Regions from separate parts of the Williamsia phyllosphaerae genome, predicted to be linked through region 3. Evidence: predicted binding sites of a transcription regulator. Region 3 holds the regulator's gene; each other region holds the start of a gene.

Region 1 (3,275 bases), on a different contig from region 3:
TCTCGCTCAGCGCGTACTCGGTCGGTTCGGCGGGCGCGAAGGCGATGGCGGTGGTCCGGGGCGACGCCGACGTCTACGTGCACGCGACCGGCCAGTACGAGTGGGACAACTGTGCGCCGGTCGGTGTCGCGCTGGCTGCCGGTCTGCACTGCAGCCGCATCGACGGCTCACCTCTGGTCTACAACCAGCGCAGCTCGTACATGTCGGACTTCCTGATCTGCCGTACCGAACTCGCCGCCGACATCATCGAGATGCTCGCCTTCGTGTTCTGAGGTGGCGACTCACACTGTGGAGTTGTCAAAGAGCTGATGCGGTCCCGCGGGGCGGGTGCATGTTTTCGGGTGGTCTGTTTCGCGGCTGAGCTGGTCAGGCGGCGATGGGGTCGTCGATTCGCATGGTTCGTCGGTTGTAGGCGGGTAGCGGTCGTCGTCGGGGATCGACACTGGCGGGCGGCATGAGCCAGGGGTGTCGGTCGGCGCCCATGATCACTTGCCAGCCGTCGTGATGGACCGCGGTGTGGCAGGACCGGCACAGGAGGCAGCCGTTGTCGACGGTGGTGGGACCCCCGTCGGCATGGTGGACGATGTGGTGGACATCGCACCACGATGCGGGCGCCCCGCATTTGATGCAGCACCGATCGCGCAGCAGGACGACCTTGCGGGCGGCTCCGGTGAACAGTCGCGGTTCGGGCGCCGCAACGGAGACCGGCGCCCCGTTGAGGTCGACGCCGACGCCGGCCAACCGGGCGTCGCACGCGAGGAGTTTCGCGGACAGTTCGGTGATCGGCCCCATCCACGTCAGCGACGCGGTGCTTGCGTTGACTGCGGTGGTGGCGATGTCGATGTCGAGCGGGATGGTCACGAGAATCTCGGTGTGCGGCGGCCCCGACAGCGCGTCCGGGGACAGTCCTCGAGTGCCGCACTCGAGAAGCTGACCGAAGGCATCCGCGCGTCGTCGCGCAGCAGGTCGCGCATCCTCGGACCCGTCCGGTTCGGGTCGTGGCCGGGATGCTGTGTCGAGTGCAGTGATCAGCCGCTCTCCGGTCAGCGCGTCGAACTCGAAGGTGCCGTGCAACCGACCGTCATCGGTTGTGTGCCAGCCGAGTTCGTTGAGCGCGGCATCCTCAGCCGGCGGCACCCGATCTGGCTCGTCCCCACCGGGTTCGCACTCGGTCAGCTCGATCGCCGCCGTGCGTGCACGCTCCACGATCGCCGCAGGGGTTGTGCCGGCGACCGCCTGCCCGACCAGATCGACCTCCAGCGCTGCGATCGTCTCGGAGTCGACGGGTTCCCCGGTCCGCCGCACGACATGTTCGACACCGCGAGCGACAGCATCGAGATGCTCGGCCGACAGCGTCGCGTCGCGACTGTGTCGAGCCACCCGCGGCAGGACGTGAATCGCGCGGCCCAGGCGGATCAGACGTGATGCGAGCGCAGGGGCTACACCATTGGCACTCAACAACTCCCGCAGCGACATTCCCGCATGTTTGGCGACACCCACGCGTTCGGCCTGCGACGTCAACCGCGCCAGCAGATCATCAGCAACCGCCCGTAGCGCGACCGCACCCCGGATCGCTTCCACGATCCGATCATCGCTGTCATCGACAACAGTGTCCCTGCAACCGTATTGATCGACCAACTCGTTGGCGATCTCGATCAGTGTCCCCCGACTCATGACTCCATCGTACACATGTTCGAACGGTGCGCAAGCATTGATTTCAGTGAATGTTGTTGAACACCAGTGAATTCAAGCTATCCACAGATAGCAGAACGTTCACAGACGCGTTGTTCACCCGCCGCCATCGGAGCGGCCGAACTTGATACTCCGACATGCTGCGACACGTTCGCGGCGCATCGCCGAGGCAGTGTGGTGGTCGTACCCAATCCGTCGGCGCAGACGACCGCGTTCATATCCGGAGCACCGCGTTCGACGGATTCGCATGCACCACGGTGTTGCCGTACGTCCGTATTCGCACGGGTGGAAGCCACCTGTTCAGGGAGTTGGCGATCGCCGCGCCACGACCACGACCACGACCACGACCACCGACGCACCGCAAGCAGACCGCGATCGGTCCCGCGTAAGACTCCAGGTCGCGGAAAAGGTGGGCGACGTGGCCGTTCGACTGGTGAACTGCGACGCTCGAGCACAAACCATCATCGGCGATGTGTGCGTCCGCCCTCCTCCCCGAACCCATGGCGACGGTCACCATCGGCAAGCCGAGAGAGATAATACCGATCGAATTGCGTTGCAAAGCAAGCGATTACGCGAGTACCCACGACCATGTCCATGGGCACGCGCCCGTGGACATGGACTCTCTAGTCACGCGCCGCTGCCCTTCGACCGAGGGTCAGCCGGCCAACTGCTGTTCACCGTTGGCTGCGATGTTCGCGCGCACGTCGTCCATGACGATCTCGAGGTGGCCGCGCGTCTCGAGCAGGTCGTCGATCTGCTGCGAGAGCCGTCGGTGCGCGTCGGACAGTCGATCCATGGTCGTGGGCGTCGTGACACCGGTGTGCACGCACGGCAGCATCTCCTCGATGTCGCGCGTCGGGACACCGGCATCGATCAGGCAGCGGATGGTCTCCACCCGCTGTTGGGCGACGGTGTCGAACTCACGGTGCCCGCCACCGGTCCGGCGTGCGGCGATCAGTCCGCGCTCCTCGTAGTACCGCAGGGACCGCACCGACGATCCGGTCCGCGTGGACAATTCACCGATACGCATGGCGACTCCCTGTTACGTAGATCACAGCTCGAGGACTTGAACCTCACATCGATGTCAGATCCTACGCTCGAGCCATGAACCTACAGAACTCGACAATCCTGATCACCGGAGCCAACCGCGGAATCGGCGCCGCACTCGTCCATGCCGCGCTCGACGCCGGAGCCCGACGGGTCTACGCCACCTCCCGATCCGGCCTCACACCGTTGGACGACGACCGCGTCGTGGGCCTCGCCCTCGACGTAACCGACCCCGCGTCCGTCGCCGCTGCGGCCGAGAAGGCCACCGACGTGTCCGTGCTCGTGAACAACGCGGGTGTCGCGGCGCGGCAGGGCCTGCTGACCGGCGACCTCGATCAGATGCGACTGGAGATGGAGACCAACTTCTGGGGGCCGCTGCTCGTCACCCGCGCCTTCGCGCCGGCACTTGCCCGTGCCGGCGGCGGCGCCGTCGTCACCGTCGCCTCCGTGTTGGCCATGACCGCGTTCGAGGGAGCCGGCTCGTACGCCGCGTCCAAGGCCGCCGCGTGGTCGGCCAACGACGGCATGCGGCTGGA
Region 2 (3,275 bases), on a different contig from region 3:
CTCGGAGTCGGTCCCGAGGAACTGTCCACGATGAGCGAGTCAGCCGTCGAGAAGTCTGTGGTCGGGGCCATGCAGTGGCCACGGCGACTGTTCTTCGCCGCCCGCGCGCGTTTCGCCGAGGACCGCGTCGCGGCGGCCTGGGAGCGGGGTGTGCGCCAGGTCGTCGTGCTCGGTGCGGGTATGGACACGTTCTCGCTCCGGAATCCGCGCGCGGGCCTGCGGGTGTTCGAAGTGGATCATCCCGCGACCCAGGCGTGGAAGCGTCGCCGTCTCACCGAGGCCGGCGTCGACGTCCCCGAGCCGGTGACCTTCGTGCCGGTCGACTTCGAGACAGACCTCCTGGCAGACGAATTGGAGTCGGCGGGGATGAGCAGGTCCGATCCGACGGTCTTCGTGTGGCTCGGCGTGGTGTACTACCTGACCTCGGACGCAGTCGATGCGACGCTCGACTACATCGCCGGTCAGGCCCGGCCGGCCGAGGTCGTGTTCGACTATCTCCAACCGCCGACCGGTGACGAGGACGTGTCGCGGCTTCGAGAGCGCGCGGATCGTCTCGCCGCGGCCGGGGAGCCCTGGCTCAGCTATTTCACACCGACCGATCTCAGGGTGAAGCTGGCCGGCCTCGGCTTCGGGGAGATCGACGACCGGTCGGCCGCCGAGGTGGTCGACGAATACACCGATGGCACAACGGATATGCGGATCGACGACCCGCAAGCACTGCGCGCGAGCCGAATCGTCAGTGCAGTCCGGACGCGCTGAGCGCCCACGCGCTGACTGTGTGGAAAGCGCCCCAGTGCTGACTGTGTGGAAAGCGCCCACGTGCTGACTGTGTGGAAAGCGCCCCACGTGCTGACTGTGTGGAAAGCGCGCTGCACGTGCTGACTGTGTGGAAAGCACCATCGAGTGTGCTGGCAGCGATAGGCGAGACATGCTGCAATACGACGCACACTCGATGAGTGCTTTCCGCACCGTCAGCGGCTTTTCACCATCCCCAGAACGCGGGAAGACTTCGATTCTTCGAACACGTGTTCGAGTAGTTGTGGTAGTCTCGAGGTGTAGCCGCGCCTGGGGAGGAGTGCTTCGTGACCATCGCCGAGACGTCTGACACCGATACCGTGTCTGTGTTGGAGGCGAATTACGCTGCGCTCGAACAGCTCCTGGACGAAATCGCGGCCGGCTCGTCGGATGCATGTAGCGATGCGGTGGTCGCGGAGTTGGCCGAGCGTCATGAGCGGGTGGTGCGGCGGATGGAATCGATCGGCAACCGACGGATCCTCGACGTGTCTGATCGGGAGGCTTTCCGGGTGTCGGGGTCGAAGAGCCTGATCGATTTCTGCTCGACCCGGTTACGGATCACCCGCCCCCGCAGACGGTTACGTGCCGTGCAACACCTCGAAGCCATGCATGCGATGACCGGGGAACTGCTCCCACCCCGGGCCCCGAACACCGCAGCCGGCCTCGCCGACGGGCACCTGGGTGCCGAGCATGTCGATGCCATCCTCGACGTATTGGCGAAAGTCCCGGCCGCGGTCGACCCCGACGAGACAGCGAAAGCCGAATCCGCGTTGGCCACCGAAGGCCGCCGGTTGACGCCGCGGGAGATCACCCAGCTCGGGGTCCGGATCCTGGCCTACCTCGACCCCGATGGCACCCTGACCGACGACCGTGACCGCGCCCGCAACCGGAGACTGTCCCTCAGCGCCCAGGACGCGCAGCTGATGTCGAAGCTCTCCGGGACGTTGGATCCGACGACGCGGGCGCTGTTCGAGGTGGTGCTCGCGGCGTGGGCCGCGCCCGGGATGAACAACCCCGACGACGATCAGTCTCCGCGCGGCGATACCGCCGACATCGACCCCGACCTGCTACGCGAGGCTGCCGGCCGCGATTCGCGGTCGGTGGCGCAACGTAACCATGACGCGCTGAAGGCGTTGCTGCAGTGCGCAGCCGACGGCGGCCTGCTCGGTGCGTCGCATCGCGGACTACCCCCGCACATCATCATCTCGATTACCGAGAGTGAGCTCCGCGACCGCGCCGGGGTCGCGAACACTGCGACCGGCACCGACCTCCCCATCACCGACGTGCTGACGCTGGCGGCCCGCGCGCAGATGCATTTGGCGGTGTTCGACGACCACACCGCCGAACCACTGTTCCTCGGCCGCGCCCACCGCCTCGCCTCCCAAGCCCAACGATTCGTCCTGTTCGCGAAGTACGGCGGCTGTGGGGCAGCGGACTGCCCCACCCCGTTCGCGCACTGCGAAATCCACCACGCAGACAAGGACTGGGCCGACGGCGGCACCACCGACGTCAACCACCTCGCCCCCGCATGCGGACCGCACAACCGGGCCGTCGGACCCAACCCCGACCAATGGACCACCGATAAAATCACCACCGGCCCCGACCGCGGACGCTACGGCTGGCGCCGCAACACCGACCCACCCGAGGAAATCCACGCCAACCACCGACACCACATCCGCGAACTCCTCGACCGACACGGTGACGATGACCCATGGGCCGACACCGGTGAGGCCACTTTGAACACGGAACCGGCCACGGCCGACATCGCACCCGACGCCCCCTGGGGTGAACCTGACACCCCGCCCGTCACGACACCTGGCCAGGACCCCTGGTCGAAACCGGTCGCGCCGCAACGACCACCGCCGGCGGGCATCGAACATCACATTGCGTATCAGCTCGTGAAACGAATACCGCGACCCGCCGGCACCCCCGACATCAACTGGCCACGACGTCCGGCGGTCTATGCGCCCCTGGGTCGGCGTGAATGATTCGGAGTCATGAATCGAACACGTTCCAGCAGATGCTGTTCCGCCGGGCCTGGTCCTCGGTCACCAGCTCGCGCAGGTGGGTCGGTAGCTGCGCGAGCTGCCGATCCCGCTCGGCCAACCGCACCTCGGCCGGGTCGACGGTCGGACCTGCCGCCGACATCACTGCCTTGATGGCGTACGCCGCCGCACCGAGGTCGTGTTCGGGAACGTGAGCAACGCAGGCGGCCTGACCGGCTGAGTACGCGGCGAAACGCGCGGCACCCATGAGGTCTCGCGCCGCGCCCATGGCGTGTCCGCCGCACGCTCGGGAATCCATCATCGACATCGACCCCGTTGCCCACGAGCGCACCGCGGCGATGGCGACACGGGGCCGCGTGTCGGCCGCCCGCTCGCGTTCGAACAGGGACAGCACGTGCTCGGCACAGTCGGCCGACCACAGCGCGAGAGCGCGGTGATCGTCGTCGGTCAGCAAGCCGCCGCGGCGGATCGTCA
Region 3 (3,275 bases):
GACGGGAGCGCACGGAGATCGTCGATCTCGCGCTGGAAGTCCTCGACCGACTCGAACGAACGGTAGACCGACGCGAAACGAAGGTACGCGACCTCGTCCAGTTCACGAAGGGGCTGCAGGATCGCCAAACCCACCTCGTTGCTGGGGATCTCGGCCGATCCCGACGCCCGCACCGAGTCCTCGACCTGCTGGGCGAGTTGTCTCAGACTGTCCTCGTCGACCTGACGGCCCTGGCACGCCCGTCGAACGCCCAGCATGACCTTCTCGCGACTGAAGGGTTCGGTGACGCCGTTTCGCTTCACCACCGCGAGCACCGCACTCTCGACCGTCGTGAAGCGGCGACCACACTCCGAACAGGAGCGGCGCCGGCGGATCGCCTGGCCCTCGTCGGCAACACGCGAGTCGACCACGCGGGTGTCCTCGTTCTTGCAGAAGGGGCAATGCATCGGTGTGTCCTCGAGCCGGATCCGTGGGCGCGACGACGGGGGCACACCCTCGGCGTCGACGCGGAGTCCGAGACGAACCCCTGGTGACCAGGATACCGGTGCGTATCCGAGCCCGGACACGGCGTGAACGGTCGCGGTGACCTCGGGTGGTCGACGCACCCGCCGACTGTCCTCGAACATCACCGGGACGACTCAGCGCAGGTAGGTCGGGGCGAGCAGCGGCTGGCCGGCGGTGATCGCCGATCCGCTCAGGTGATTGAGGTCCTTGATGGTGGCGACGACCGACGACATCGGCTGATCCGGCGCGACCCGCCCGGCCAACTCACCCAGTGACTCGCCTCCGCGCACGTGCACCAGCTCGGTACCACTGACCGCAGGCGCGGTGGAGTCGGCGAACACCGAACCGCTGACGACCATCATCCACATCACGATCGCGAGCCCGATGCCCACGACGACGGCTACCGCCCAACCGATCGGGGCGGGCCGCAGCGCCGGCGGGGCCTGCCGCCGGGCGTCTCCGCACGCCGCGCCGGTCCGCGGGCGGGCGACCTCCGGACGGCGACCCGCGGGACGGCGGACGTCGGGGCGCAGACCGCCGGTGGTGGCGCGACGACGCGCGGGAGCGCCGTGCACCGCGGTTCGGCGGACGGTGTCAGACGTACGGACCGGCGCAGTGACCGTGGTGCTCGTGTGACGCGTGAGAGTCTGATTCATGACGTTCTCCTCATCGACCAGACGTTCGAATGAACGTATGTTCGATTAGAACACGGGGGTCCGACAAAGTCCCGACACGATCGAACAAATGTTTGAAAGTTGTTATCAAGTCCTCTACTGTCCCAGGTGACAGCAGGTCCGCGCGCTTCTCGAACAGGCCCCACAGGCCCGTCGACGGCGGGCCGCGACAGGAGGGACACCGTGTCCGACACCACCGTCAGCACCACCGAGGCCGCCGAGGGACCCATCAGTGAGGCCGATCTGACCTCACGGCAGGCGAAGGTCCTCGAGGTCATCCGCGCGTCGGTTCGCGAGCGCGGTTACCCACCGAGCATCCGCGAGATCGGCGATGCCGTCGGCCTCACGTCCACGTCGTCGGTCGCCCACCAGTTGCGCACACTCGAGCGCAAGGGCTTCCTCAAGCGCGACCACAACCGCCCTCGCGCGGTCAACGTCCAGGACCAGGATCCCGCCGACATCACGCCGGAGACCGACGCCCTGCCGACACCGACCTACGTGCCGGTCCTCGGACGGATCGCCGCGGGTGGTCCGATCCTCGCCGAGCAGGCCGTCGAGGAGGTGTTCCCACTCCCCCGTGAGCTGGTCGGAGACGGCGCCCTGTTCATGCTCAAGGTGGTGGGTGAGTCCATGATCGACGCCGCCATCTGCGACGGCGACTGGGTCGTCGTGCGTCAGCAGAACGTCGCCGACAACGGCGACATCGTGGCCGCGATGATCGACGGTGAGGCCACGGTCAAGACGTTCAAACGCACGAACGGCACGGTGTGGCTGATGCCGCACAACCCGCTGTTCGACCCCATCCCCGGTGACGAGGCCGCGATCCTGGGCAAGGTCGTCACCGTCATGCGGCGCATCTGAGGCGTCACGGCCGACCTCGACCCGCCGATCTGACCCGACGGCGTGTCACAATGACCCCATGAGCGAGAAGAAGATCGACCTGTCCGGTGCGGTCGTCGTCATCACCGGGGCCGCAGGCGGGATCGGTCGGGCGGTGGCGCGCGAACTGCACGCCCGGGGCGGGATCGTCGTCCTGGTCGATCTGGACCAGGCCTCGGTCGATGCGGTGGCCGGCGAACTCGGCCCCGCACGGACGCTGGCCCTGCGGGCCGACGTCACCTCCCCCGACGATCTGCGTCACGTGATGGACACCGCCGCCGCTCGTTTCGGCCGCATCGACGTGGTGCACGCGAACGCAGGCATCTCCAGCGGGGAGTCCGCCGACACGGTGCTCAGCGTCGCCGACGGCACCTTCGAACGCGTGATCGCGGTGAACCTCGCCGGGGTGTGGAACACCGTCCGTGCCGCCCTCCCGCACATCGTCGAGTCGCAGGGGCACGTGCTGATCACGTCCTCGACGTACGCGTACCTCAACGGCATGGTCAACGCGCCCTACGCGGCGACCAAGGCCGCGGTCGAACAGATCGGCCGTGCGCTGCGCGTCGAGCTGGCGGCACACGGCGCCTCCGCGGGCGTCCTGTACCCGGGGTGGGTGGCGACACCGATCGCCGACGTCGCCTTCGGCAAGGACGACCTCGCGACCGCACTGGTGGCCCGGGCGTTCCCGGCCCCGCTGCGCACCCCCATCGCCCCGGAGCGGGTGGGGCGTGCGGTCGCCGCCGGCATCGAACGACGTGCCGCGCGCGTACAGATCCCGCGCCGCTGGATCCCGGTCGCGACGCTGCGGGGCATCATCAACCCGTTGCTGGACCGCTCACTGCGTCGCGATACGACGCTGATCGATCTCGTCCGACAGGTCGAGACGCGGTCGGGCCGTCGATTGCGCTGACGCGCAGTCGAGTTCGACCGGACCCCGATCAGGCGCGGTCGTAGAACCGTTCGAACGATGCGGCGAACAGACCGGTGCACACCGACAGGATCGCGTCGGGATCGTGCGAGCCGTTGCCCAGGACCCAGTCGACCAGCAACTGGTTGACAGCACCCACGAGCCCGACCGCCACCAGGCGGAACTCCGGCGCCGAGGTGTCCTCGATCTGCGACGACGTCATCCCGGCGGCCAGGATGAGGTCGGCGAAGTCGTGGATGACGCGATAGCGGCGATCCTCGAGTCGCGGGCTGACCCCGACGACCTCGAGC

The links. The regulator LexA, encoded in region 3, represses DNA repair genes until DNA is damaged. The targets are predictions, from matches to a motif close to CGAACANNTGTTCG.
Region 1: the regulator LexA is predicted to act here: its motif matches at 1,683-1,696, upstream of IEV93_RS16460 (HNH endonuclease signature motif containing protein).
Region 2: the regulator LexA is predicted to act here: its motif matches at 1,019-1,032, upstream of IEV93_RS11900 (HNH endonuclease signature motif containing protein).

The regions. Positions count from the first base shown of each region.
Region 1 is NZ_BMCS01000002.1:552,313-555,587, forward strand. It holds gene IEV93_RS16455 (3'(2'),5'-bisphosphate nucleotidase CysQ) at 1-272, shown strand, start outside; gene IEV93_RS16460 (HNH endonuclease signature motif containing protein) at 367-1,674, opposite strand; gene IEV93_RS16465 (MerR family transcriptional regulator) at 2,348-2,722, opposite strand; gene IEV93_RS16470 (SDR family oxidoreductase) at 2,797-3,275, shown strand, end outside.
Region 2 is NZ_BMCS01000001.1:2,546,768-2,550,042, forward strand. It holds gene IEV93_RS11895 (class I SAM-dependent methyltransferase) at 1-759, shown strand, start outside; gene IEV93_RS11900 (HNH endonuclease signature motif containing protein) at 1,125-2,783, shown strand; gene IEV93_RS11905 (putative immunity protein) at 2,791-3,275, opposite strand, start outside.
Region 3 is NZ_BMCS01000003.1:318,271-321,545, reverse strand. It holds gene nrdR (transcriptional regulator NrdR) at 1-446, opposite strand, end outside; gene IEV93_RS22565 (LysM peptidoglycan-binding domain-containing protein) at 639-1,160, opposite strand; gene lexA (transcriptional repressor LexA) at 1,362-2,039, shown strand; gene IEV93_RS20040 (SDR family NAD(P)-dependent oxidoreductase) at 2,098-2,967, shown strand; gene IEV93_RS20035 (TetR/AcrR family transcriptional regulator) at 2,996-3,275, opposite strand, start outside.